Regions from separate parts of the Bradyrhizobium genomosp. III genome, predicted to be linked through region 3. Evidence: predicted binding sites of a transcription regulator. Region 3 holds the regulator's gene; each other region holds the start of a gene.
What was found. Region 3 encodes PhoB, which activates phosphate uptake and scavenging genes when phosphate is short. Its sites were predicted from a motif close to TGTCATNNANCTGTCAT; they were not measured.
Positions count from the first base shown of each region.

Region 1 (5,614 bases), on a different contig from region 3:
AGTCTGGGCGGCCAGCCTCGTTCTGGTTGGCGCGGTGGCGCTCGCCTTGAATCTTGCGAGCTGGCGCTGAGGTCTATCGCGCCAGAGGCCACTCGTCGACGATGTGGAATCTTGCCGCCGCATCATCCTGCCGAAATAGCGCGATGCGGTCGATCGCCAGCGTATCGAGACCGAGCGTCGCAAACCGCGGCCTCAGCATCTCCAGGATCGGTCCGCGGCGCTCGGCATCCAGCCGCCCCGTCAGCGTCATGTGGAAGCGGAATTCTTCCATCACGTAAGGGTAGCCCCAACGGTCGAGATAGTCGCGCTGCCGCTCGCTGAGTTTCTCGGGTTTGCGCCGCGCCCGATCGCCCGCCGACAGCGCGGCGCGAAACGAGTCGAATTCGCGGACGCAATCGGCGGCGAGCTGCTGGAGCGCCTCGACCGGCTCGGCCGGAATGACGGCGATGAAGCCGCTGATGGCATCGACCACGGGCCGGATCACGGCAAGCGGCCGCGATTTGCCGGCGAATGCGGCGCAGGCGGCCATCAGTTCCGCTTCGGTCCTGTCTGATACGAGCGCCATCGGCGCCTTCAGCGTGGCGTGAAAGCCGTATTTGCGTGGATCGGCGCTGACGTCGCGCCAGTCCGGCGCGACATGCAGCGCATCACGCGGGAACGGCAATTCGTTGCCGGTGTAGGCATCGTAGCCGAGCAACTCGGCGCCGAAGCGGGACAGCGCGCTGTCACTGCCGGCGGCAAAATAGATCGCGTAGCGGGGAAAACCTGTCATCGCCTCAGCATAACCAATTTAGGCCGCGACGACAGCCTCGCGCGGCGTCGCCACAGCAGTGAGCAGCCGCGTCGCATCGGTGAGATGGACGAGCTTTCCGCCTGCGATCACCGCGATCAGCCGCGGCCGCAGCTTCACGCTGTCGTCGACCAGCAGAATGTCGGCGCGGCGACCTTCCGCGAGCACGCCGCGATCGGCAAGGCCGGTGGCACGCGCCGGCCCGGCGGAGACCAGATTCCAGGCTTCCGTCAGCGGCAGCACGCCATCGGCGGCGAGGCGGAACGCGGCGAGCAGCTGCGCGGGATAATAATAGTCCGACGCCAGCACCGAGCAGAGCCCCTTGGCGATCATGTCGGAGGCCTTCGTCCAGCCGGTGTGGCTGCCGCCGCGCACAACGTTGGGCGCGCCGTAGACGATGGCATCGCCGTGGCTTGCTGCCGCCCGTGCCGTCTCCTCGTTGATCGGAAACTCCGCGATGTCAGCGCCGAGCTCGCGAAACTCCTGGCGCATCGCCGGCGTCGCATCGTCGTGCGAGAGCATCCGCACGTCGGCTGCGCGCGCCACAGCGGCCAGCCGCGCAACCGAAGCCGGCACTTCGTCGGCGCGCGAGACCACGCGTTCGACCAGCCGGTCAAATTCCTCAGCTGACAGCCCGGTGCGCTCCACCATGCGGTTGCGCTTGCGCGGCTTGGCCATGTCGGCGACCGTGCCGTCCATGTGGTCGTTGAAAGCGAACAGGTCGACCCGGCCTTCGTCGAGCCACTCGCTGATCTCGGCCTCGGCGCCGAGATTGTAGGTCTCGTGCCGCAGATGGAAGCGGGTGTCCGCGGCGAATTGCGGACGCTGCCGCTCGATGGCCTCCATCAGGCCGCGCGCGTTATCGGCGCTGCGCAGGCCCGGCTCCCACGAGCAGGTGGTGGCGTGAAAGACGGTGGTGATGCCGTTGCTGATCGCCTGGCGATCGCTGTCGGCGAGCGCGACGTCGATCGGGAAGTCGACACCGGCGCGCGGCATCATCTGCCGCTCGAAGGCATCGCCATGCAGATCGACGATGCCGGGCAGCACCAGCAGGTTGCGTGAATCGATTATCAGCCGCGCCCGGCCCCGTGAGGCATCGATCTGCGCGATGTCCTGTCCCGACACCGCCAATGACGTTTCGACGAATTCGGCGCCGGTCAGGGCCCGGCCGCCTTCAAGGAAAATGTCTGTCACGCGACCGCGTTTCGTTTGCTGGTAAGGGATCTGGTCAGGGGAGCCGCCCCTGCTTCGTATGTCGCAAGAAAATCTTCAATCCCGAGCTTGCGGAAATCGGGCAGGGCTTCACGCAACTTGTCGTGATCCCAGTCCCACCAGGCGAGCCGCGCGAGCCTTCCGGCGATCTCCTCGGAGAAACGCCGCCGCACGATGCGGGCCGGATTGCCGGCGACGATGGCGTAGGCCGGCACGTCCTTGGTGACGATGGCGCCGGCCGCGATCACCGCGCCGGTGCCGATGTTGCGGCCCGGCAGCACGATCGCGCCGTGGCCGATCCAGACGTCGTGGCCGATATGGACGTGATGCTGGCGCCGCCAGTCGAAGAATTCGGCGTCGTCGCTCTCGCCTTCGAAGTAGGCGCTCGAGCGATAGGTGAAATGCGCCTGGGTCGCGCGGTGCATCGGATGATTGCCGGGATTGATGCGCGTCATGGCCGCGATCGAGCAGAACTTTCCGATGGTGGTGTAGGTGATCTGGGAATCGTTCACGACATAGGAGTAATCGCCCATCGCCACTTCATGCAGGATGGTGCGCGCGCCGACCTCGGTATAGGCGCCGAGCCTGGTCTCATGCAGTTTGGCCGAGGGATCGATGGTCGGCTGGACCGAAAGAGTTTTGGCGGCCATGTTGCATCCGGAGCGCGAGGGCGGGCGTTCCTCTTCGAGCGGCTTGATGACGATGTCATGACGCGGCGATGACAGGGGATGAGGTGTGTAGCATCGCCGCAGTGCAACGCCCGTGTCACACAAGTGTCAAGCGCGGGCGTTAGCGGTTGGCTCCAGCTAATCTGGAGTCCTGCATGCTGGTGGTGGAAGGTCTGACGTGTCGCTTCGGCGCGAAAGCCGCGGTGGACGACGCTTCGTTTCAAGTCTCCTCCGGCGGCTTCGTCGGTGTGATCGGACGGTCCGGCGCCGGCAAGTCGACGCTGCTGCGAACCATCAATCGTCTCGCGACGCCGACGCAGGGCCGCATCCTGTTCGACGGCATCAACGTCACCGCGCTGCGCGGCAAGGAGCTGCGGCAGTGGCGGGCGCGCTCAGCCATGATCTTCCAGCAATTCAACCTGGTCGGCCGGCTCGACGTCCTCACCAACGTCCTGATGGGAAGGCTTGCGACGATGCCGGCCTGGCGCTCGCTGTCGCAAGTGTGGCCCGAGCAGGACAAGGCGCTGGCGATGTCCGCGCTCGAACAGTTCGATATCGCATCGCTCGCGGCCCAGCGCGCCGACCAGCTTTCCGGCGGCCAGCAGCAGCGCGTCGCGATCGCGCGTGCGCTGGTGCAGCAGCCCGACATCATCCTCGCCGACGAGCCGATCGCATCGCTCGATCCGCGCAACACCAAGATCGTGATGGATGCGCTGCTGCGCATCAACAAGCATTTCGGCATCACCGTGATCTGCAATCTGCATTCGCTCGATCTGGCGCGCAGCTATTGCGACCGCCTGATCGGCATGGCGGCGGGGCGCGTCGTGTTCGACGGCGCACCGGCCGCACTGACCGACCACGTCGCGCGCGAGCTTTACGATCTCGAAGCCGCCGACGTCATGGGCACCATGCCTGACCCGGCGCCCGCGGGCGTCCCGGCACTTGGAACGGCGGCCGCCGCCTGAGCCGCGTCGCGCCTGTTTGAGTTGCAAGCTTTTGCGTCAACCGACCCAACCGATGAAGAGGGTATCATGATCACTCGTAGACTCGTTCTGGCCGGCGCCGCGGCGCTCGCCTTCGCCTCGTCGGCTTCCGCCGAAGACTGGAAAGCCAAATATCCCGAGCTGACCTTCGCGGTCGTCCCGGCCGAGAACGCCTCCGGCGTCACCGAGCGCTGGGCGCCTTTCGTGAGCTATCTCTCCAAGGAACTGGGCGTGAAGGTCACGCTGCGCATCGCCAACGACTACGCCGCCGTCATCGAGGGCCAGCGCGCCGGCAACATCCATATCGCCAGCTATGGCTCGGCCTCGTTCGCCCGCGCCCGCCTGACCGGCGTCAAGTCCGACGCCTTCGCCAACGACATCAACGCCGACGGCTCGACCGGCTATTATTCGGTGTTCTTCGTCAAGGCGAGCAGCGCCTACACGAGCGTCGACCAGCTCAAGGGCAAGAACCTCGGCCTCGTCGATCCGAACTCGACCTCCGGCAACAATGTGCCGCGCTTCGAGCTGGACAAGATGGGCATCCCCGATGCCGACGGCTATTTCGGCAAGGTCGTCTTCACCGGCAGTCACGAGAACGCGATGCTGGCGCTGTCGCAGGGCACCGTCGACGTTGCCGCCAACCAGTGGACCAGCGACGACGATTCCACGCTGGCGCAGATGCTGACCAAGGGCATGCTGAAGAATGCCGACGGCTCGGCGATGAAGAAGGACGACTTCCGTATCATCCATAAGTCGGCGCCGATCATCAACGGCCCCTATGCCTACAATTCCGACCTGCCGGAAGACGCCAAGGCCGCTATCGCCAAGGCGTTCTTCGACGCGCCGGCCAAGGACAAGGCCGCGTTCGACCGCCTCTCCGACGGCCAGAAGAAGGGCTTTCATCCCGCCACCACCAAGGATTGGGATGGCACGATCGAGCTGATCAAGTTCGTCGATGCGCTGCGTAAGAAGAAGGCGTCCTGATCTCAGGGCGATGTAACTGGAGCCGGGTCCTTGGGACCCGGCTCTTTCTTTGACGGAACTTGGCTCAGGCCGATGACAACAGCGGTTTCGATCCTCCCCGAGCAGCAGCTTGCCGTGCTCAACGCCGCTTATCGCCAGGCGGTCGGGCGCAGGCGGCTCCGCCTGCTGTTGGGGATCGCGGTCTTCGCCGCCGCGCTGCTTCTCGCCGCGGTCGGCGCGGAAGTGAATCTGCGCACGCTGTTCACTTATTTCGGCAATTTCATCAGCTATTTCGACCGCATCCTCACGCTCGACAACGGCCAGCGCGTCTGGACCGATGTCGGCGAGTGGCTCTGGGGCTGGCGCAAATGGCTGAAGATGCTCGGCGAGACGCTGCTGATATCTTATGTCGGCACGCTGATCGGCGCGACCTTGGCATTTTGTCTGAACTTCTTCGCGGCTGAAAACACCTCGCCCGCACCCTGGCTGCGCTTCGTCGTCCGGCGCCTGCTCGAATTCGCCCGCACCGTTCCGGGCATCGTGTTCGCGCTGATCTTCGTGATCGCCTTCGGGCTCGGACCGATGGCGGGTGTGCTCGCGATCGCGATCCACTCCACCGGCGCGCTCGGAAAGCTGTTCTCGGAAATCGTCGAGAACGCCGATATGAAGCCGGTCGAAGGCATCCGCTCGACCGGCGCGAGCTGGCTGTCCTGCATGCGGTTCGCCGTCGTGCCGCAGGTGACCGCGGGCTATGCGAGCTACGCGCTGCTGCGCTTCGAGATCAACGTCCGCGAAGCCTCCGTGATGGGCTTCGTCGGCGCCGGCGGCATCGGCCAGGAGCTCGTCGTCGCCATCCGCAAGTTCTATTACTCGGACGTCAGCGCGATCCTGCTCACCATCATTGTCACCGTGTTCATCATCGACATCAGCACCGGTTGGTTGCGCGGCCGCCTGTTCGGCAAGGAGGCGCGGGCGTGACGAGGCAGCAGGCGGTCGAC
Region 1 covers NZ_AJQF01000427.1:4,006-9,619, forward strand. The annotation lists gene IC66_RS0134090 (hypothetical protein) at 1-70, shown strand, start outside; gene IC66_RS0134095 (DUF1045 domain-containing protein) at 74-772, opposite strand; gene IC66_RS0134100 (alpha-D-ribose 1-methylphosphonate 5-triphosphate diphosphatase) at 791-1,984, opposite strand; gene IC66_RS0134105 (transferase hexapeptide repeat family protein) at 1,981-2,652, opposite strand; gene phnC (phosphonate ABC transporter ATP-binding protein) at 2,826-3,635, shown strand; gene phnD (phosphonate ABC transporter substrate-binding protein) at 3,702-4,637, shown strand; gene phnE (phosphonate ABC transporter, permease protein PhnE) at 4,710-5,594, shown strand; gene phnE (phosphonate ABC transporter, permease protein PhnE) at 5,591-5,614, shown strand, end outside.
Region 1: the regulator PhoB is predicted to act here: its motif matches at 2,710-2,726, upstream of phnC (phosphonate ABC transporter ATP-binding protein).

Region 2 (5,614 bases), on a different contig from region 3:
CTTGGCGCCGCCGCCTTCGAGCAGGCGCACGCCGCCATTGACGACGTCGTAGGTGCCGAGGAAGTCGCGGCCGCGTCCGACCGGCCAAGTCATCGGCGTGGTGTCGAGCGCCAGCGTCTTCTCGATCTCGTCGAGCAGCTCGAACACGTCGCGGCTCTCGCGATCCATCTTGTTGATGAAGGTGATGATCGGGATATCCCGAAGACGACACACCTCGAACAGCTTTCGGGTGCGCGCCTCGATGCCCTTGGCGGCGTCGATCACCATCACGGCGGAATCGACCGCCGTGAGGGTGCGATAGGTATCTTCCGAAAAGTCCTCGTGGCCCGGCGTGTCCAGGAGGTTGAACACGAGGCCCTCGAACTCGAAGGTCATCACCGAGGTCACGACCGAGATGCCGCGCTCGCGCTCGATCTTCATCCAGTCCGATCGCGTGTTGCGCCGCTCGCCCTTGGCCTTGACCTGGCCGGCGAGATTGATGGCGCCGCCGAACAGCAGCAGCTTTTCGGTCAGCGTGGTCTTGCCGGCGTCGGGATGGGAGATGATCGCAAACGTGCGCCGCCGCGCCACTTCGGCGGCAAGCGGGGAACGGGCCGGCGATTCGGCTGTGGTGATGGCGATGTCGGACATGGCGGGAGCGTGTGGCAGGGAAAACGGGCCTGATCAAGCCTCATTTGGTGATTGCGGAGCCCCCCGGCCAGCCCCATATCGGCCTTGGCCATACTGGCCTTGGGGGAGGACGGCCTCCCCAGCCCATCAGCACGTTAGCCGCGGGGACGACCCTGCCTTGAATGGAGGGTCGTCATGGCCTGGAGCATCCTGTTCGTCGCGGGCCTTCTCGAGATCACCTGGGCGATCGGCCTGAAATACACCGAGGGCTTTACCAGGCTTGTTCCGTCCGTCGTCACGCTCGTGGCCATGGCCGGCAGCGTCATCCTGCTCGGGCTCGCGCTCAAATCCCTGCCCGTTGGAACCGCCTATGCGGTCTGGACCGGCATCGGCGCGGTCGGCACCGCAACACTGGGCATCATCCTGTTCGGCGAGCCGGCCACGGCCCTCCGTCTTGCCAGCATCGGGCTGATCGTCGCCGGGATCGTCGGGCTGAAGCTCGTTACTTGACGAAGATCTTGACCGCCCACCAGGTCAGCGCCGCCACGATGGCCGAGGCCGGGATCGTGATCACCCAGGCGTAGACGATCGAGCTGGCAACGTTCCAGCGCACCGCCGAGACGCGGCGGGCGGCACCGACGCCGACGATGGCGCCGGTGATGGTGTGCGTGGTGGAGACGGGAACCCCGAGATAGGTTGCCATGAACAAAGTCGCGGCCCCGCCGGTCTCGGCGCAAAAGCCCTGCATCGGGGTCAATTTGGTGATGCGCAGGCCCATGGTGCGGACGATGCGCCAGCCGCCCATCAGGGTGCCCAGCGCCATCGCCGCCTGGCAGGACAGCACCACCCAGAACGGCACCGAGAAGTCGCTGCCCAGATGGCCCTGCGAATAGAGCAGCACCGCGATGATGCCCATGGTCTTCTGCGCATCGTTACCGCCATGGCCGAGCGAATAGAGCGAGGCGGAGGCGAATTGCAGGATACGGAAGGCGCGATCGACCGCGAAAGGCGTCGAGCGCACCGAGGCCCAGGACACGATCGCCACCAGCATCATCGCGAGCAGGAAGCCGATCAGCGGCGACAGCACGATCGCCAGCACCGTCTTGGTCAATCCGCTCCACACCGCAGCCGAGATCCCGGCCTTGGCCATGCCGCCGCCGACGAGCCCGCCGATCAGCGCATGCGACGACGAGGACGGGATGCCGAGCGCCCAGGTCACGAGGTTCCAGACGATGGCGCCGACCAGGGCCGCGAAGATCACCTGGGCATCGACGATCGAGGGATCGATGATGCCGGTGCCGATGGTCTGGGCAACGTGCAGGCCGAACACCATGAAGGCGACGAAATTGAAGAACGCGGCCCAGAATACCGCGAATTGCGGTCGCAGCACGCGGGTCGAGACAATGGTCGCGATCGAATTGGCGGCATCGTGCAGGCCGTTCAGGAAATCGAACAGCAGCGCGACGGCGATCAAGCCGACCAGGAGGGGAAGACCCAACGCGGCATCCACAGCGGCCTGTCCTAAACTTGCTCGATGACGATGCTGTTGATCTCGTTCGCAACGTCGTCGAAGCGATCCGCCACCTTCTCGAGGTGGTCGTAGATCTCGACGCCGACGATGAAGTCCATCGCATTGCCGTCGCGATGCTTGAGGAACAGCTCCTTCAAGCCGATGTCGTGGAGATCGTCGACGCGGCCCTCGAGCTTGCCGAGCTCCTCCGTGATCGCGGTCAGCATGGCGACATTCGGGCCGATCGACTGCATCAGCGGCAGCGCGCGGCCGACCAGATTGGCGCATTCGATCAGAAGCCCGCCGATCTCGCGCATGGGCGGCTCGAAGGTGCGGACCTCGAACAGCATCACCGCCTTGGCCGTCTGCTGCATCTGGTCGATGGCGTCGTCCATCGACGTGATCAGGTTCTTGATGTCGCCGCGGTCGAACGGGGTGATGAAGGTGCGGCGCACCGCCGTCAGCACCTCTCGGGTGATGTTGTCGGCATCATTCTCGAACTGGTTGACGCGCTGGCAATAGACCGGCGTCTCCTCGCCCCCGTTCAGCATACCCTGGAGCGCGATGGAGCCCTGGATCACCGTCTGGGCATGCCGGTCGAACAGGTCAAAGAACCGTTCTTCCTTGGGAAGGAAAGCACGAAACCATCGCATCATGGGGGTAGGCTACCGGTTGGAAATGGCCCGGCCCTGTCGGGCCGTCATGAAACTGTCATAGACCATTTTCGATCCGCGCGCGTGTCATCTCACGCCCGCGGAGCCGGATCATCCACCGCTTTCAGGCGGGCAGTAAAACACTTTTGAATCAGCTACTTAGAGCGATCGCCGGAAGTAATGCGCGATTTCGCCGATGACGCCGCGGCGGAAGGTGAGCACGCAGATTACGAAGATCGAGCCCTGGATTACCGTCACCCACTGGCCGAAGCCGGCGAGATATTGCTGCATGGCGATGATCGCGAACGCACCGACCACGGGGCCGAAGATGGTTCCAAGGCCGCCAACCAGCGTCATCAGCACGACCTCGCCCGACATCGACCAATGGACGTCGGTGAGCGAGGCGTTCTGCGCCACGAACACCTTCAGCGCACCGGCAAAACCGGCTAGGGTTCCCGACAGCACGAAGGCCAGGAACTTGTACTGGTCGGTCCGGTAGCCGAGCGAAATCGCCCGCGGTTCATTCTCCCGGATCGCCTTCAGCACCTCGCCGAACGGCGAGTTGATGACACGGAAGATCAGCAGGAAGCCGGCGAGGAACCCCACCAGCACGACGTAATAGAGCACCGTCGGCTTGGACAGATCGAACACGCCGAACATGTGTCCCTGCGGGATGCCCTGGATGCCGTCCTCACCGTGGGTGAACGGGGCCTGGAGGTAGATGAAGTACAGCAGCTGCGACAGCGCCAGCGTGATCATCGAGAAATAGATGCCCTGGCGGCGGATCGAGATGTAGCCGGTGATGAGCGAGAGCACGAAAGCCGCGGCGATGCCGACGAGGATGCCGAGCTCGGGCGGCAGCGCCCACACTTTCAGCGCATGCGCGCAGCAATAGCCGGCGGTCCCCAGGAACATGGCGTGGCCGAACGACAACAGGCCGCCATAGCCGATCAGCAGATTGAAGGCGCAGGCGAGCAGCGCAAAGCACAGCGCCTGCATCACGAAGAACGGGTAGACGCCCGTGAATGGCACCGACGCCAGCAGCAGCGCCATCACGACGAAAGCGATCATCTCGTCGCGCATCGCGCGAGGGGTCACCGGCAGCGTGTCGTCCGTCAGGGTTGTCATATCAGGCCGCCCTTCCCGTCAATCCCGTTGGCTTCACCAAGAGCACCAGCACCATCAGCACGAACACGACGGTGTTGGAGGCCTCGGGATAGAAATACTTGGTCAGACCCTCGATCACGCCCAGCGCGAAGCCGGTGATGATGGAGCCCATGATCGAACCCATGCCGCCGATCACGACCACCGCGAACACGACGATGATGAGGTCGGCGCCCATCAGCGGCCGCACCTGGTTGATCGGCGCCGAGAGCACGCCCGCGAGCGCGGCAAGGCCGACGCCGAGACCATAGGTCAGCGTGATCATGCGCGGCACGTTGATGCCGAAGGCGCGCACCAACGTCGGATTTTCGGTGGCGGCGCGCAGGTAAGCGCCGAGCTGGGTCTTCTCGATCAGGAACCAGGTCGCCAGACACACGACCAGCGAGAACACGACCACCCAGCCGCGATAGATCGGCAAGAACATGAAGCCCAGATTCATGCCGCCCTTGAGCTGGTCCGGAATGGCGTAAGGCAGACCGGAGGAGCCGAAATAGTTCTGGAACACGCCCTGCACGATCAGCGCGATGCCGAAGGTCAGGAGCAGGCCGTAGAGATGGTCGAGCCCGGTCAGCCATTGCAGCATGGTCCTTTCCAGGATCATGCCGAAGATGCCGACGATCACGGGTGCGATCAGCAGCGCCCACCAGTAGTTGATGCCGCCGAGGCTCAACAGGAAATAAGCAACGAAGGCGCCCATCATGTAGAGCGCGCCATGGGCGAAATTGATGATGTTGAGCATGCCGAAAATCACGGCAAGCCCGAGACTGAGCAGCGCGTAGAACGAGCCGTTGATCAGTCCCACCAGTAGCTGAGCGTATAGAGCCTGCATCGATCCCGCACCCGGTCCCTTCGGCGTTCCCTGAAAGTCGCCCGCGGGCCTGATGGCCTGCGGGCGGTTATCTTACTTCTTCAAGAGCGCGCACTTGCTCTCGGACAGCGGCGTGAAAGCCTGATCGCCCGGCACCGTGCCGACCAGCTTGTAGAAGTCCCACGGCCCCTTGGATTCGGAGGGCTTCTTCACCTCGAACAGATAGGCGTTGTGGATGGTGCGGCCGTTGGGCTGGATCTCGCCCTTGCCGAACAGATCGTCCTCCGTCGGCATCGACTTCATCTTCTCGACGACCTTGACGCCGTCATGGGGATTGCCGCCGAGCGCTTCCAGCGCCTTGAGATAGTGACGCACGCCCGAATAGACGCCGGCCTGCACCATGGTGGGCGGTGCGTTGTTCTTCATCCTGTCAGCGAAGCGCTTCGAGAACGCCCGGGTCTGGTCGTTCATGTCCCAGTAGAAAGTCTCGGTGAAGTTGAGGCCCTGCGCCGTCTCCAGCCCGATCGCCTTGACGTCGGTGAGGAAGAGCAGCAGCGCCGCGAGCTTCTGGCCGCCCTTGCCGATGCCGAACTCGGCAGCCTGCTTGATCGTGTTGGTGGTGTCGCCGCCGGCATTGGCAAGACCGATGATCTTTGCCTTGGATGACTGCGCCTGGAGCAGGAATGACGAGAAGTCGGGCGTGTTCAGCGGATGCTTGACGCCGCCGACCACCTTGCCGCCGTTGGCGGTGACGACCGCCGTGGTGTCGCGCTCGAGCGCCGCACCAAAGGCATAGTCGGCGGTCAGGAAGAACCAGGTGTCGCCGCCGGCCTTCACCAGCGCCTGGCCGGTGGTATGGGCCAGCATGTA
Region 2 covers NZ_AJQF01000021.1:14,667-20,280, reverse strand. The annotation lists gene IC66_RS0101915 (peptide chain release factor 3) at 1-630, opposite strand, end outside; gene sugE (quaternary ammonium compound efflux SMR transporter SugE) at 805-1,119, shown strand; gene IC66_RS0101905 (inorganic phosphate transporter) at 1,112-2,119, opposite strand; gene IC66_RS0101900 (DUF47 domain-containing protein) at 2,131-2,775, opposite strand; gene IC66_RS0101895 (branched-chain amino acid ABC transporter permease) at 2,932-3,900, opposite strand; gene IC66_RS0101890 (branched-chain amino acid ABC transporter permease) at 3,902-4,765, opposite strand; gene IC66_RS0101885 (ABC transporter substrate-binding protein) at 4,838-5,614, opposite strand, start outside.
Region 2: the regulator PhoB is predicted to act here: its motif matches at 2,818-2,834, upstream of IC66_RS0101900 (DUF47 domain-containing protein).

Region 3 (5,614 bases):
CCAGCTTGATCACACCCTCCAGCGCTTCGGCGCCCGAATTGCAGAAGAACACGAAGTCGGCAAAGCTCTCGTTGCAGAGCCGGTTGGCGAGCTTCTCGCCATCCGGGCTCTGGAACAGGTTCGACATGTGCCAGAGCTTCGTCGCCTGCTCCTGCAGCGCCTTGATCAGATGCGGGTGGCAATGGCCGAGCGCATTCACAGCCACGCCCGAGGTGAAATCGAGATAGCGATCGCCATTGGTCGCGATCAGCCAGCAGCCTTCGCCGCGCTCGAAGCCGAGGTCGGCTCTGGCGAAAACGGGGAGCAAATGCGGCGCTGCGCTGTTAGTCATGATGTCACTTGAATGTTGCGGACGGTGTGACGCGTGCATTGCGCAACGCACCATCGACCGGCCCGGAAAACGAAACGTGCCGCCTTTTAAGGGCGGCACGCGCGACTATCTTATGCCTGGCAAGACGGGTGTCAATGCCGCCCGGAAAGCCTCGCGAAACGCTGAATCCGTAGTCTTGCGGTGCCGATTTTGCGGGTTTTCACCACGGAACATGTGGAAGCGAGTCGGCGGACTCTTGCGCGGGAGTCACGCCATATTGTAGCGTTTGGATTGTCAGATACGACATCTCGTGCAGCGGTTCTGATCCCAAGAGTCCTCTTGTACCGGCGTAAACGTTCGGGCGTCAGTCACGCGCCCGGCGAGCCTTAAGGGATTCTGACGGCACGGGTTTTTGAAGGCTTAGGCAATCGCTGCGAGGCCCCAGGATGGCGGCGCGTAGCGAGGGAAAGGGTGCAATGACGGTTTTGACCTGGTCCGACGATCGCGTCGAGCAGCTGAAAAAGCTCTGGGAGGCCGGACTTTCGGCCAGCCAGATCGCAGCTGAACTCGGCAATGTGACCCGCAATGCCGTGATCGGCAAAGTGCACAGGCTCGGTCTGTCCGGCCGTGCCAAGAGCCCTTCATCGGCAGCGCCCCGGCCGCGCAAGGCGCGTCCCGCGCAGCACATGATGCGGGTGACCCGCCCCATTGCGCGCGGCAACACCGCGCTGGCGCAGGCCTTCGAGGTCGAGGTGGAGGCCGAACCGGTCACCTACGACAACGTGGTGCCAATGAGCCAGCGGCTGTCGCTGCTCGAGCTGAACGAGGCCACCTGCCATTGGCCGGTCGGCGATCCCTCCAGCCCGGATTTCTTCTTCTGCGGCGGCAGGGCGCTGTCCGGCCTGCCCTACTGCGCCCAGCACTCGCGCGTGGCGTATCAGCCGGCGGCGGATCGCCGGCGTGCCCCGGCAAAGCCGGGTCCGCGGTGAGCGGATTTAGCTGATCGCAAAGACGGCAGCCGTCACACGACGGCGCCTCAACCAACTCGGTGTCATCCCCGCGAACGCGGGGATCCATAACCACAGGGCGCTGTTGTTGCGCGAGATGGTCACTCCGAGTCTTCGCCAAACCACTGCCTGTGGTTATGGGTCCCTGCTTTCGCAGGGACGACACCGGAGAATGTGGCGGCAGCCCACCAAACCCCAACGCCTGCAAACCTTACGTCTGCTCCGCCTTCGCGAACCGATCGTCGAGCGCGTAGCCGGCGCCGCGGACGGTGCGGATCGGGTCCTGCTCGCGGCCGAGATTGAGCAGCTTGCGCAGGCGGCCGATATGGACGTCGACGGTGCGCTCGTCGATGTAGATGTCGCGGCCCCAGACGCTGTCGAGCAGCTGCTCGCGCGAGAACACGCGGCCCGGATGCTCCAGGAAGAACTCCAGCAGGCGATATTCGGTCGGACCGAGATCGATCGGCCGGCCCGAGCGCGCCACGCGACGCTTGTCGCGGTCGAGCTCGATGTCGCCATAGGCCAGCACTGTCGCGAGTCGCTCAGGACTGGCGCGGCGAAGCAGGCCCTTCACGCGCGCCAAAAGCTCCGGCACCGAGAACGGCTTGACGATGTAGTCGTCGGCGCCGGTCGCAAGTCCCCGCACCCGCTCGCTCTCCTCGCCGCGCGCGGTGAGCATGATGATCGGCAGCTGCTTGGTGTCGGAACGGGTCCGCAGCCGCCGGCACAGCTCGATGCCCGACAGGCCCGGCAGCATCCAGTCGAGCACGATCAGGTCCGGGATGTGCTCCTTGAGGCGGGTGTCGGCGTCGTCGCCGCGCATCACCGTCTCGACGTCATAGCCGTCGCCTTCGAGGTTGTAGCGAAGCAGCTCGGTGAGAGCTTCCTCGTCCTCAACCACCATAATGCGTGCGCCCATCGGGTCGTCGCTCCTTGAGTCTTCAGGTATTCGGGACCGTCGTGGCGAAGGTGGTCATGTCGCCCTTCGGCCGCTTGTCGGTGATCGCCTGGCCTTCGATCATGTAGAACACGGTCTCGGCGATGTTGGTGGCGTGGTCGCCGATCCGCTCGATGTTCTTGGCGCAGAACATCAGATGGATGCAGAACGAGATGTTGCGCGGATCCTCCATCATGTAGGTGAGGAGCTCGCGGAACAGCGAGGTGCAGATCGCGTCGACTTCCTCGTCGCCCTTCCACACCGCCATCGCCGCCGGCAGATCATGTGCGGCATAGGCGTCCAGCACCGACTTGACCTGCTGCTGCACGAGGTCGGTCATGTGCTCCAGGCCGCGGAACAGTTTCAGCGGATGGAAGTCGGTCTCCAGCGCGGCGACGCGCTTGCCCATGTTCTTGGCGAGGTCGCCGATGCGCTCGAGGTCGGTCGCAACGCGCATGGCGCCGACGATCTCGCGCAAATCCACCGCCATCGGCTGGCGGCGGGCGATGGTGAGCACCGCGCGTTCCTCGATGCGCTTCTGCAGCGCGTCGAGCTCGGCATCGATGGTGACGACGCGCTGGCCGAGCGCGACGTCGCGGCGGATCAGCGCGCCGACGGAATCGACGATCATGCGTTCGGCGATGCCGCCCATCTCGGCGACCAGGCGGGTGAGCTCCTGGAGGTCGGTGTCGAAAGCTTTTGCGGTATGTTCAGTACCCATGTCGCGTCTCCTCAGCCGAACCGGCCGGTGATGTAATCCTGCGTGCGCCGGTCGCTCGGCGACGTGAAGATCTTGCTGGTGTCGTCGAACTCGATCAGCTCGCCGAGATACATGAAGGCGGTCTTGTCGGAGACGCGCGCCGCCTGCTGCATGTTGTGCGTGACGATCGCGATCGTGTAGTTCTCGGACAGCTCCTGGATCAGCTCCTCGACCTTGGCGGTCGAGATCGGATCGAGCGCCGAGCAGGGCTCGTCGAACAGAATCACCTCGGGCCGCACCGCGACGGTGCGGGCGATGCACAGGCGCTGCTGCTGGCCGCCGGAGAGCGACAGGCCGGAGGCGTTGAGCTTGTCCTTGACCTCGTTCCACAGCGCGCCGCCGCGCAGCGCCTTCTCGACGCGGTCGTCCATCTCGGACTTCGAGATCTTCTCGTAGAGGCGGATGCCGAAGGCGATGTTCTCGTAGATCGTCATCGGGAACGGCGTCGGCTTCTGGAACACCATGCCGACCCGGGCGCGCAGCAGATTGAGGTCGAGCCTGGGGTCGAGGATGTTGGTCTGGTCCAGCATGAGCTGGCCGGTGGCGCGCTGGCCCGGATAGAGGTCGTACATCCGGTTGAAGATGCGCAGCAGGGTCGACTTGCCGCAGCCCGACGGGCCGATGAACGCCGTGACGCGGTTGGCACCCAGCGTCAGGTTGATGTTCTTCAGCGCGTGGTGCTCGCCGTAATAGAAGTTGAGATTGCGCACCGTCACCTTGGCCGGGGCTTCCGGCAGCGGCTGCGAGGCCAGATGAGCGTTGGAACTCATGGAAACGGACAGGTCGGTCATTTTGCAGTCCTCTCGGCGCCGAGGATGCGCGCGCCAATGTTCAGGGCAAGCACGGTGAGCGTGATCAGCAGCGCGCCGCTCCAGGCGAGCTGCTTCCAATAGGCGTAGGGGCTCTGGACGAAGTTGTTGATGGTGACCGGCAAATTGGCCATCGTCTTGTTCAGGCCGAGGCTGAAGAACTGGTTCGACAGCGCGGTGAAGAGCAGCGGCGCGGTCTCGCCGGCGACGCGGGCGGTGGCGAGCAGCACGCCGGTGATGAGGCCCGACCGGGCCGCACGATAGGCGATACGCTTGATCACCAGCGAGCGCGGCAGGCCGAGCGCCGAGGCCGCCTCGCGCAGGGGATTCGGCACCAGCAGCAGCATGTCCTCGGTGGTGCGCAGCACGACCGGGATCACGATGACGGCGAGCGCGAGCGCGCCCGCGATCGCGGAGAAGCCACGCATCGGCACCACCACCGCGCCATAGATGAACAGGCCGATGATGATCGAGGGCGCCGAGAGCAGGATGTCGTTGATGAAGCGGATCACCGAGGTCAGCCGGTCGTTGCGGCCGTATTCGGCAAGGTAGGTGCCGGCGAACAGGCCGAGCGGCGCGCCGATGCCGACGCCGATCAACGTCATGATGATCGAACCGACGATCGCGTTGCGCAGGCCGCCTTCGGTCGAACCCGGCGGCGGCGTATCCGCGACGAAGATCTCAAGATTGAGGCCGGCCAGGCCGTTGAAGAGCAGCGTGATCAGGATCAGCGCGAGCCAGGTGACGCCGAAGGCGGCCGCGGCGAAGCAGAGCCCGCGGATGACGATGTCCTTGCGGCGACGACGCGAATAGATCGGATTGAGCGCCATGACGTTACTTCCCCGCCTTCTTGTCCAGCCGCATCAGCATCAGCCGCGCTGCGGCCAGCACGAAGAACGTCAGCACGAACAGCAAGAGGCCGAGCAGGATCAGGCCGGACTGGTGCAGGCCGTCGCTCTCGGCGAATTCGGATGCGATCGCCGCCGAGATCGTGGTGCCCGGCGCGAAGATCGATGAGGAGATGCGGAACGAATTGCCGATGATGAAGGTCACCGCCATGGTCTCGCCGAGCGCGCGGCCCAGCGCCAGCATGACGCCGCCGATGATGCCGACGCGGGTGTAGGGGATCACCACGCTGCGGACGACTTCCCAGGTGGTGCAGCCGACGCCGTAGGCGGCCTCCTTCAGCACCGGCGGCACCGTCTTGAACACGTCGACCGAGATCGAGGTGATGAAGGGCAGCACCATGATGGCGAGGATCAGCGCGGCGTTGAACGTGCTGAGATAGGACGGCGGACCTGCGAAGATCGCGCCCAGCACGGGCACGCCGTCGAATATCCTGATCATGAAGGGCTGGAAGGTGTTGGCCAGGAACGGGCCCAGCACGAAGAAGCCCCACATGCCGTAGATGATCGAGGGAATGCCGGCGAGCAGCTCGATCGCCATGCCGATCGGGCGGCGCAGCCATTGCGGGCAGAGCTCGGTGAGGAAGATCGCAATGCCGAGACCGACGGGAATGGCGATCAGCATCGCGATGAAGGAGGTGACGAGCGTGCCGTACATCGGTCCGAGCGCGCCGAGCACGGGCGGATCGGCCGACGGCGCCCAGCGCTGTGTCCACAGGAAGGAGAAGCCGTATTCCTTCATCGCCGGGAACGCGCCGACGATCAGCGAGACGATGATGCCGCCGAGGATGAGCAGCACCGAGATCGCGGACAGCCGCGTGATCCAGTAGAAGGTGACGTCGCCGAGCTTGAACGCGCTCAAGGCCTTGGCGCGGTCATACGGTCC
Region 3 covers NZ_AJQF01000056.1:15,565-21,178, reverse strand. The annotation lists gene IC66_RS0105325 (aspartate aminotransferase family protein) at 1-331, opposite strand, end outside; gene IC66_RS0105320 (GcrA family cell cycle regulator) at 787-1,299, shown strand; gene phoB (phosphate regulon transcriptional regulator PhoB) at 1,529-2,236, opposite strand; gene phoU (phosphate signaling complex protein PhoU) at 2,259-2,975, opposite strand; gene pstB (phosphate ABC transporter ATP-binding protein PstB) at 2,987-3,805, opposite strand; gene pstA (phosphate ABC transporter permease PstA) at 3,802-4,653, opposite strand; gene pstC (phosphate ABC transporter permease subunit PstC) at 4,658-5,614, opposite strand, start outside.

Region 4 (5,614 bases), on a different contig from region 3:
GCTCGGCGTGGTCGGCAAGTTCGTCGAGTTCTTCGGCCCCGGCCTCGACAATCTCTCGGTCGCCGACAAGGCGACCATCGCCAACATGGCGCCCGAATACGGCGCGACCTGCGGCTTCTTCCCGGTCGACGCCGCCGCGATCGACTATCTCAAGACCTCCGGCCGTGCGGCGCCGCGCGTCGCGCTGGTGCAGGCCTACGCCAAGGCGCAAGGGCTGTTCCGCACCGCCAAGTCGGCCGATCCGGTGTTCACGGAAACGCTGACGCTCGATCTCGCCGACGTCGTGCCGTCGATGGCCGGTCCGAAGCGTCCCGAAGGCCGCATCGCGCTGCCGTCGGTCGCCGAAGGCTTCTCGCTTGCGCTCGGCACCGAGTACAAGAAGGCCGAGGAACCCAGCAAGCGCTTCGCCGTCGAAGGCAAGGACTTCGAGATCGGCCACGGCGACGTCGTGATCGCCGCCATCACCTCCTGCACCAACACCTCGAACCCGAGCGTGCTGATCGGCGCGGGCCTCCTGGCGCGCAACGCCGCTGCGAAGGGCCTCAAGGCCAAGCCGTGGGTGAAGACCTCGCTCGCCCCGGGCAGCCAGGTCGTGGCCGGCTATCTCGCCGATTCCGGTCTGCAGAAGGATCTCGACAAGGTCGGCTTCAACCTGGTCGGCTTCGGCTGCACCACCTGCATCGGCAATTCAGGTCCGCTGCCTGAGGAGATCTCGAAGTCGATCAACGACAACGGCATCGTCGCCGCGGCTGTGCTCTCCGGCAACCGCAACTTCGAAGGCCGTGTCTCGCCGGACGTGCAGGCGAACTACCTGGCCTCGCCGCCGCTGGTCGTCGCCCACGCGCTCGCGGGCAGCGTCACCAAGAACCTCGCGGTCGAGCCGCTCGGCGAGGGCAAGGACGGCAAGCCGGTGTACCTCAAGGACATCTGGCCGACGACCAAGGAGATCAACGCCTTCATGAAGAAGTTCGTGACCGCGTCGATCTTCAAGAAGAAGTACGCCGACGTGTTCAAGGGCGACACCAACTGGCGCAAGATCAAGACCGTCGAGAGCGAGACCTATCGCTGGAACATGTCTTCGACCTACGTGCAGAACCCGCCTTATTTCGACGGCATGAAGAAGGAGCCGGAGCCGGTCACCGACATCGTCGAGGCGCGCATCCTCGCCATGTTCGGCGACAAGATCACCACCGACCACATCTCGCCGGCCGGTTCGATCAAGCTCACCTCTCCGGCTGGAAAATATCTCAGCGAGCACCAGGTGCGTCCCGCCGACTTCAACCAGTACGGCACGCGTCGCGGCAACCATGAAGTGATGATGCGCGGCACCTTCGCCAACATCCGCATCAAGAACTTCATGCTGAAGGGCGCGGACGGCAACATCCCCGAGGGCGGTCTCACCAAGCACTGGCCCGACGGCGAGCAGATGTCGATCTACGACGCCGCGATGAAGTACCAGCAGGAGCAGGTGCCGCTGGTGGTGTTCGCCGGTGCCGAATACGGCAATGGCTCCTCGCGCGACTGGGCGGCCAAGGGCACCCGCCTGCTCGGCGTGCGCGCCGTGATCTGCCAGAGCTTCGAGCGCATCCATCGCTCCAACCTGGTCGGCATGGGCGTGCTGCCGCTCACCTTCGAGGAGGGCACCTCCTGGTCGTCGCTCGGCCTCAAGGGCGACGAGAAGGTCACGTTGCGTGGCCTGGTCGGCGACCTCAAGCCGCGCCAGAAGCTGACCGCGGAGATCGTCTCCGGCGACGGTTCGCTGCAGCGCGTTTCGCTGCTCTGCCGCATCGATACGCTGGACGAGCTCGACTACTACCGGAACGGCGGTATCCTGCACTACGTGCTGCGCAAGCTCGCGGCCTAAGCGCGAATTTGTGAACGGTGGCTCACCGCGACGTGAGTAGAAGGTTAAACGAAGGCGGCCTATCACAAGGCCGCCTTCGTGCGTTTGCGGCATGCTCCAGATGGGCCCGCCCGGCGGAAAACCTCCTTTCGGACGGTTGGCCTGGACGGTCGAGTGTGTCGCGCCCCGTAAGACTACGGTGACCATCCGGCGATAAGATCTCCCTTTCCACGAGCAATGGTGTGCGGCGTTCGACATGACAACAATGACGGCTTCTCATCTGGTTTCACGTTGGTCCGGTGCCCTCTGGTCGGGAGCTCTCGGCATCTGTGCGATCGTCGCCGTCATCCGTCCGGCGGAGGCCGATCCCCGCGCCGTCGTCGAATTGTTTACCTCGCAGGGCTGCTCCTCCTGCCCGCCCGCCGACCAGATCATCGGCGATCTCTCCAAAGACCCGTCGATCATCGCGCTGAGCATGCCGATCGACTATTGGGACTATCTGGGCTGGAAGGACACGCTGGCGGATTCGCGCTTCTCTGCACGGCAGCGTGCTTATTCGCGCATGCGCGGCGACCGCGAGGTCTACACGCCGCAGGTCGTAGTCAACGGCTCCACCCATGTCATCGGCAGCGATCGTGCCGGCATCGAGAGCGCGATCGGCAAGGCTGACAAGGGCACGGGCGTGATGAGCGTGCCGGTGACGATGTCGCTCGCGGGCAAGCAGATCAACGTGTCGGTGGCGGCGAGCAACGAGCCGGCCGTCTCGCATGGCGAGGTCTGGATCTGCTCGATCGCCAAGTCGGTCCCGATCGCGATCACACGCGGCGAGAATCGCGGACAGCAGGTCACCTATCACAACGTGGTGCGCAACCTGCTCAAGGTTGGCGACTGGACCGGGCGTTCAGAAAGCTGGACGGTGCCGATCGAGAACCTCACACGCGACGGCGTCGACGGCGCGGTGGTCTATGTCCAGGACGGCAGCCGCGACAAGCCCGGCACGATGCTGGGCGCGGCCTACACGTCGCTGCACTGATTTCAATTCTCTAGCGTCGTACTCACTGCCACCCTCATGGTGAGGAGCGCGCCCTTGCGCGCGTCTACCGGACGATGCTTCGCATCGCCGTGAGAACAATGCAGGCTCCCTCACGCAGCTCGGCCTCGATCCTTCGAGACGCCGCGCGAAGGACGCGCGGCTCTCGGGATGAGGGATGAGATTGTTGGCGCTGATGAGAGAAGAATTTCGTCGTGTCAGAAACATCCCGACACAAACAAAAAAGGACCAACTTGCGTTGGCCCTCCTTGTCGCGCGTACAGACCCGATCCTGTTCGACCCCGGGGGGCTGGGGGCTGAGGAATCCGGAACCGAAAGGACCGGGTCAACGCACGTGAGTCTTTTCGCAATGCAGGGCGGCAGTCGCTAGGCGGAAAAGCGGCGAGAGTATGATTCCTGCTAACGATCCCGTGACGGTTTGCCGCGAGGGAGTTCCACCATAGCGTGTGCTCCGATTCGTAACCGATTCGACCGGTTGAATCAGGAGCCCCTTGCGGCGCTGGCCGGTTGGCGCAATCATGCAGCTGTCATGATCCAGGTTCCGGGGACGGTCTTCGCGGATTCGGGTCATGCCGTGCGATGAGGAAGCGCTCCATGAGTCTGTCGGAGGATACCGATCCGAGCGAGCTGCGCGCGGCGGCGCGCCCCGCCGCGGCGACGACGCAACTGAGCCGGGTGACGTTCAACCGGCTCGAGCTGCACCGTATTCTCAATCTCTACGGCCGCATGGTCGCCGACGGCGAGTGGCGCGATTATGCCATCGACTTCCTGAGGGATCGCGCCGTGTTCTCGGTCTATCGCCGTGCCTCGGAAGTGCCGATCTACCGCATCGAGAAGGATCCGCGGCTGGCGCGCAAGCAGGGCATGTACAGCGTGATCTCGGCGACCGGTTTGATCCTGCGCCGCGGCCACGAGCTGGAGCGCGTGCTGCTGGTGATCGATCGGAAGCTGGCGGTGGTATAGCCGCACAAACGGTGCCGTAGGGTGGGCAAAGGCGCGCAGCGCCGTGCCCACGTTCTTTCTCTATCGCTGGTCGATGGTGGTGGGCACGCTTACGCTTTGCCCACCCTACGAGGCCTACTTCCCCGGCACCGTCTTCGCGCCCTCGCCGAGGTCGCGCTGCATCATCACCGTATCGAGCCAGCGTCCGAATTTCAGCCCGACATTGGGATGCGTGCCGATCATCTTGAAGCCGCCCCTGGTGTGCACGCCGATCGAGCCGGCATTGGCGGAATCGCCGATCACCGCGATCATCTGGCGGAAGCCGCGCGCCTCGCATTCGGCGACCAGCCGCTCCAGCAGCTTTGATCCGACACCGCGGCGGTGGAAAGAGGGATCGAGATAGATCGAGTTCTCGACCGTGAAGCGGTAGGCCGGGCGCGGGCGGTAGGCGCCGGCATAGGCATAGCCGGCCACGCGGCCGTCGAGGATGGCGACGAAATAGGGATAGCCGCCGTCGACCAGTGCGCGATAACGGCGCGTCATCTCCACGAGGTCAGGCGGCTCCAGCTCGAACGTCGCGGTGCCCTCGCGGACGGCCTGCTGGTAGATGGCGGTGATGGCGGGAAGGTCGGCCTCGGTTGCAGGCCTGATTTCAGGTTCGGACATGGGGCAAGATTAGAGCCTTCCCGCTTCTGCTGAAAGGGGCAACTGTGTTGCCACACCCGTCATTGCGAGCGCAGCGAAGCAATCCAGAAATGCATCCGCGGAGGGACTCTGGATTGCTTCGTCGCAAGGGCTCGCAATGACGAGGAGAGGCCAAGGCTCAAACAAAAACCCCGGCCTTTCGGCCGGGGTCCGTGTCCGTTCGTCCTGGTCTATCGCTTAGTCGCGCTGGCCGAGGAGCTGCAGCAGCAGCGTGAACAGGTTGATGAAGTTCAGGTACAGCGACAGTGCGCCGGTGATGGCCGCACGCTCTGCGATGTCCCCGCCGGCCGAGGCGTAGCCGTAGATGTAGTCGTTCTTCAGCCGCTGGGTATCCCAGGCGGTGAGGCCTGCGAACACCAGCACGCCGACCACCGACACGATGAACTGCAGCATCGAGCTCGCCAGGAACAGGTTCACCAGGCTCGCGATGATGATGCCGATCAGGCCCATGAACAGGAACGAGCCCATGCCGGTCAGGTCACGCTTGGTGGTGTAGCCATAGAGGCTCAGCGCACCGAATGTGGCCGCGGTGATGAAGAACACCCGCACGATCGAGGTGTGCGTGAACACCAGGAAGATCGACGACAGCGAGATACCCATCAGCGCCGCGAACACCCAGAACAGGATCTGGGCGGTCGAGGGAGCCAGACGGTTGATGCCCGCCGAGATCACGAACACCATGGCGAGCGGCGCCAGCATGAACAGCCATTTCAGCGGGCTGACGAACATCGCGTAGCCGAACGGCGTCAGGAACAGCTTGCCGACGCGGACGGCGTCCGCGGTCGGGACATCAGTCACGGCAGCCATGTAGACGCCGAGCGCGGCAAGGCCAGTGATGGCCAGGCCGATGCTCATGTAGTTGTAGATGCGCAGCATATAGGCGCGCAGGCCGGCATCGACCGTCGCGGCGTCAACACGCCCGGCGGCCCTGCCGAAAGGAGAAGCGTAGTTACGGTCTAGGTCCGACATGGTCGAATTCCCGTTGGTTGGTCCGGTCCGGCACGAGGGTCGCCATGCCGCCGGTTCGTCAAACTCTATCTCGGATACCGACGCCAACCGACTAAATTTTGGCT
Region 4 covers NZ_AJQF01000345.1:1,451-7,064, forward strand. The annotation lists gene acnA (aconitate hydratase AcnA) at 1-1,864, shown strand, start outside; gene IC66_RS0127810 (DUF1223 domain-containing protein) at 2,100-2,876, shown strand; gene IC66_RS0127815 (DUF2794 domain-containing protein) at 3,489-3,857, shown strand; gene IC66_RS0127820 (GNAT family N-acetyltransferase) at 3,972-4,502, opposite strand; gene IC66_RS0127825 (Bax inhibitor-1/YccA family protein) at 4,719-5,510, opposite strand.
Region 4: the regulator PhoB is predicted to act here: its motif matches at 3,409-3,425, upstream of IC66_RS0127815 (DUF2794 domain-containing protein).